Regions from separate parts of the Glutamicibacter protophormiae genome, predicted to be linked through region 2. Evidence: riboswitches for the same ligand, from Rfam matches in the RefSeq annotation. Region 2 holds a riboswitch; the other holds the start of a gene.
The links. Region 2 has a riboswitch for S-adenosylmethionine ahead of JQN66_RS03660 (O-acetylhomoserine aminocarboxypropyltransferase/cysteine synthase family protein). Riboswitches for the same ligand answer to the same signal wherever they lie in the genome.
Positions count from the first base shown of each region.

Region 1: another riboswitch for S-adenosylmethionine. It lies ahead of JQN66_RS03165 (hypothetical protein); the one in region 2 lies ahead of JQN66_RS03660 (O-acetylhomoserine aminocarboxypropyltransferase/cysteine synthase family protein).

Region 1 covers NZ_CP069806.1:639,248-641,690, forward strand. Annotated here, with positions in the region: gene JQN66_RS03155 (LOG family protein) at 1-160, shown strand, start outside; gene JQN66_RS03160 (VIT1/CCC1 transporter family protein) at 230-1,333, opposite strand; gene JQN66_RS03165 (hypothetical protein) at 1,389-1,655, opposite strand; SAM riboswitch class IV at 1,672-1,785, opposite strand; gene JQN66_RS03170 (DinB family protein) at 1,860-2,443, opposite strand, start outside.
Region 2 covers NZ_CP069806.1:757,426-759,868, forward strand. Annotated here, with positions in the region: gene JQN66_RS03655 (LysR family transcriptional regulator) at 1-884, shown strand, start outside; SAM riboswitch class I at 1,108-1,198, shown strand; gene JQN66_RS03660 (O-acetylhomoserine aminocarboxypropyltransferase/cysteine synthase family protein) at 1,334-2,443, shown strand, end outside.

The sequences.
Region 1 (2,443 bases), 120 kb from region 2:
CCGCGAGCACTGGACCCGCACCTTGCCGGCCTGGCAGCTGCTCAAGGCGCTGGCCGCCGAGCAGACCATGGAGGACAAGATCGCGCTGGTCGATTCGGTGGACGAGGCAGTGGAATTCATCGGCGGCATGCAGTCGCTGCGCCGGCGCACCAGGTTTTGAGAACGGAAGCGGCCGCCTCCTGATGGATCAGGCGACGGCCGGGGGACTGGCTGACGGGGCCAGCGGGGCTCAGGCGACGTTGGTGCCGAACAGCAGGCCCAGGCAGTAGGTGACGGCGGCGGCGCCCCAGCCGATGGCCAGCTGGCGCAGGCCGCGCTTCATCGGCGAAGCCCCGGACAACAGCCCGACGATGCCGCCGGTGATCATCAGCGCGGCGCCGACCAGCAGCACCGAGGTGATGATCGCGGCCAGGCCCGACATGCCGAAGATGTACGGCAGGATCGGAATGACCGCGCCGGAGGCGAACAGGCAGAAGGAAGTCGCCGCGGCGCCGGTGGCCGAGCCCAGTTCCTCGTGCTCGTTCTCCAGTTCTTCGGCCCGGGCTTCCGGGTTCAGCGAGAAGGACGGGTTGCAGTCGCAGGTGAACAGGCCCATGCGTTCGGCGGCGCGGTGCTCGGCGTCCTCGTCGGTCATGCCGCGGGCCTTGTAGATGAGCACCAGTTCGTTGGCGTCCAGATCCAGGTCCGGAGCGGCGGTCAACGTCACCTGGGTGGGGCGCGAGGCGGTGAGCAGCTCGCGCTGGGAGCGCACCGAGACGTATTCGCCCGCGGCCATGGACAGCGCACCGGCCAGCAGGCCGGCAATGCCGGAGAACAGCACCAGCCCGGAGGAAACGCCGGTCGCACCGATGCCCATAACCAGGGCCAGGTTGGAAACCAGGCCGTCGTTGGCGCCGAAGACTGCGGCGCGGAAGTTGCCCGACAGCCGCGCGCGGCCGGCGGTGGCCAAGGCGCGGACGACTTCCTCATGGACCTGCTCGTCGGCGGCCATCTGCGGGGAGGCATCGGCATCGGTCGCATAGGGGGTGCTGCTTTCGGCCCGCTGGGCCAGCGCCAGCACAAACACCGAGCCGAAGCTCAGCGCCAGGAAACGCAGGAAGCTGCGGCGCAGCGAGGGCCGTACCGGGCGGGCATGCTCGCCGAGCTTGGTGCGCCAGTATTCCTCGTGGCGTTCCTCGGCCGCGGCCAGGCCCAGCAGGATCTGCTTTTCCTGTCCGGTCTTCCTTCGGGCCAGCGCGCGGTAGATCGCGCCTTCGGCGACCTCGTCCGCAACGTACTTGCGCCAGCGGCGGATCTGGGCGGGGGTGGGCTGCGTCGCGGGGTGTTGCGGCATCACGAGGATGACTCTCCTACGGCTTGGGATTTCTCAACGAAACCCGGGGTTCTGTTCAGCCTCTCACTCTAGCCAGTGCGATGGTGCCGGGGAATTTGGCAAGCCTAAAAGCGCACCTGCGCCCGTCCGGCTGTCCGGCGGCCGCCACGAACACCACCAGCTCCCCAGCTCGGGGATCGAACACCGGGCGCCGGGAGGAGCGGGAGACCAGCCGTTCAAGATGCGCGGGATCGGCGATATAGCGGGTGTGCCAGCGGCCCTGCACCGTGAACTGCACCTGGCCGGTTTGCAGATCGATAATGGGGAGGACGGAAAATGCCATGGCAGGGACAACTCTCGCTGAGCTCTTGCCCGTGCATCGGTTGATGCCCGGACCGCTTCTTCATCCGAACCACCCATGAACCTGGGGTTGGTGCGCGGCCAGTCGGAGCTTGGCGCCGCGTCTCGTGAAGCAACACTGTCGATGCTACCTTCGCGCGATTAAGCAGTGAAGTTCCGTTCCGTAATATGACCGCCGGGCAACGCCCTAGCCGCTGCCGCGCTTCGAGTCGGCGGCCTGCTGCAGCCGGTCCCGCTGCTCCTGCCATTGCCGGGCCGTGTAGTCCGGCAGGTTCGGGGCTTCGGGGCGCAGCCCGACCTGCCCGTCCAGCAGTTCGCGCACGATGTCCAGATGGCCTGCATGGCGCGAGGTCTCGGCGATCATGTGCACCATCAGGCGCTCAAGGGTGGTCTGCCGGTGGCGGACCCACCAGGGGACTTCGGCCGGGGAAGCGAGCTCGAGCTTGTCGAACCCTGCGTCGGCGAACTCGATGGCCCGCTGGTAGAGGTCGATGACCTGCTGTGCGGAGAAATCTGCCGGAGGGATGAAATCCGCCTGCGGGTCATCGAGCTCCAACATCTTCCGCGCGTAGGGGTCGTCTACCGGTCGGTTGAGGCACAACCCGAAATAGCCGTACTCGGTGATGGCCAGGTGGTGCACGACCCCCAGGATGTGGGTGCCGGTGGCGGTCATGGGCCGGCGGGCCAGTTCCTCGGTGAGCTGCCCGCTTTTGAAGATCACCGCCTGGCGCGCATCGTTCAGGTATTCCCGCAGCCGGGCGGCGGTGCTGT
Region 2 (2,443 bases):
CAACCGAGGGATCGATCTCCGCGGCCGCCGACCTGCTCTACGTGGCCCAGCCGAGCATGTCCTCGGCGATGAAGGAGCTCGAATCCCGCCTAGGACGCACGCTGCTGGTGCGCTCGGCCAAGGGCGTGACGCTCACCGTCGAGGGTGCTGAATTCCTGGGCTACGCCCGCCAGGTGCTCGAACAGGTGCAGCTGCTGGAGCATCGCTACCTGGGCCGCCCGCCCTCCCGCCGCCTGCTGGGGATCTCGACCCAGCACTACTCGTTTTCCGTGGATGCGTTCGTGCGCATGGTCCAGGCCAGCGGGGCCGAAGAGTACGAGTTCTCGCTGCGCGAGACCCGCACCGAAGAGATCATCGAGGACGTGCGCACGCTGCGCAGCGAGATCGGGATCCTCTACCGCAACGACTTCAACGCAAAGGTGATCGACAAGCTGCTGCGCGAATCCCGGCTGGTGTTCCACCCGCTGTTCCTCGCCGATCCGCACATCTTCATCTCGCGCAGCAACCCGCTGGCATCCCGCCGGCGGGCAACCCTTGCCGATCTCGAAGACCTGCCGCGGCTGACCTTCGACCAGGGCGCGAACAACTCCTTCTACTTCGCGGAGGAGATCCTCTCCACGCTGTCCAGCAAGCGCGAGATCAGGGTTTCGGACCGCGCGACCATCTTCAATCTCATGATCGGCCTGGGCGGGTACACGATCTCCACCGGCATCATCAGCGACGAGCTGGATCCCTCGATCGTCGCGATCCCGCTGGATATCGACGAGCGCATCGAGATCGGCTGGATCGACCATGCAGCGATCCCGCTGACCGAGCAGGCCCGGCGCTACCTGGAAGAAGTGCGCACGGTCGTCGCGGAATTCGGAGTCCACCTGCTCGGCTGACACCGTCACACTGCGTCATCGTTTCGCCGCGCAGGACACATTGCGCGGCGAATATCCCCGGGATTCTGCGGTTTTTGGCCTGAGCGCCGCGTCATACAAGGTCCGGGCACCCTGTGTAACGATGACGAGCACGCGACATATGACGGGCCACTGCCTTGTGTGAAGCGCAGCCCCCGGCGCCGTTTGCGCCGTCCGGGACCCATGTCCAACCATGGAACTACACACCCCATCAAGAGCGACCGAGAGATCTGGCTCGTCGACGTCGCAGCAACCATCGGGAAACCGAAAGGTGCTAATGCCAGGAACGATGGAGCAGCCCCGGACTGCGTCTCTTGACGCTGCGCTGTGCCTCGTACCGTGATGGACAGGCCGCCGGCCTGCCGTCCCCGGTACCTCGCACCGTGTTCGGTGCCCTCTCTCGTGGATTCGACAACGAGAAGGAGCCAGCCATGGCACAGCCACACACCGGGCCGTCGACGACGGCCATCCACGCCGGGTACACCCCCAGCGGCGACTACCGACCGCTGGCCGTGCCGCTGTATTCCTCCGCGGCCTACGAGTTCCCCTCGCATGCCGAGGCGGTGGAGAAGTTCGCGCTGCGCCAGACGGGCTTCACCTACTCGCGCACCGGGAACCCCACGGTGGCAGTGTTCGAGCAGCGCGCCGCGGCCCTGGAAGCCGGGGCCCATGCGGTGGCCACGGCCACTGGCCAGGCGGCCGTGGCGCTGGCGCTGCTGGCCCTGACCCAGGGCCCCAAGCACATCATCGCCTCCAGCCAGCTCTATGGGGGCACCGTGGACCTGCTCACCGATTCCTTCAACGACTTCGGCATCCGGGTCAGCTTCGTGGACCCGGAGGACCCGGAAGCTTGGGAAGCGGCCATTGAACCGGACACCCGAGCCTTCTTCCTGGAGTCGGTCACCAATCCGCTGTCCACGCTGCCGGACCTGCCGACGCTCAGCGAGATCGCGCACCGCCACAACATCCCGGTGGTCGTGGACAACACCCTGGCCACCCCGGCCAATTTCCGTCCGCTGCTGCACGGCGCGGACATCGTGGTGCACTCGGCCACCAAGGCGCTGGCCGGCCACGGCCAGGTGCTCGGCGGCGTGGTGGTGGACTCCGGGACCTTCGACTTCTCCGACCCGGAACGCTGGGCGCAGATCGCCGCCCCGCGCGCCCGCTACGCCGGCACCTCGCTGCTGGAGCGCTACGGGGCCGGAGCCTATTCCATGCTGGTGCGCTCCAAGTTCCTGCATGATCTGGGACCCACGCTGTCGGCCGCCAGCGCCCACGGCATCCTGACCGGAATCGAGACGCTGTCGGTGCGCACCGCCGCGGCGCAGCAGAACCTGCTGCTACTGGCCAACTTCCTGCAGGCCCACCCGGCGGTGGCGGCGGTGCACCACCCCAGCCGTCCCGGGCACCCGCATCACGAACGCGCCAAGCGCTTCTTCCCGCGCGGCACCGGCAGCGTGCTTGCGGTTCAGCTGCACGACGAGGCCCTGGTTTCCGCGTTCATCGACAGCCTGGAGGTGATCGTGCTGGCCGCCAACATC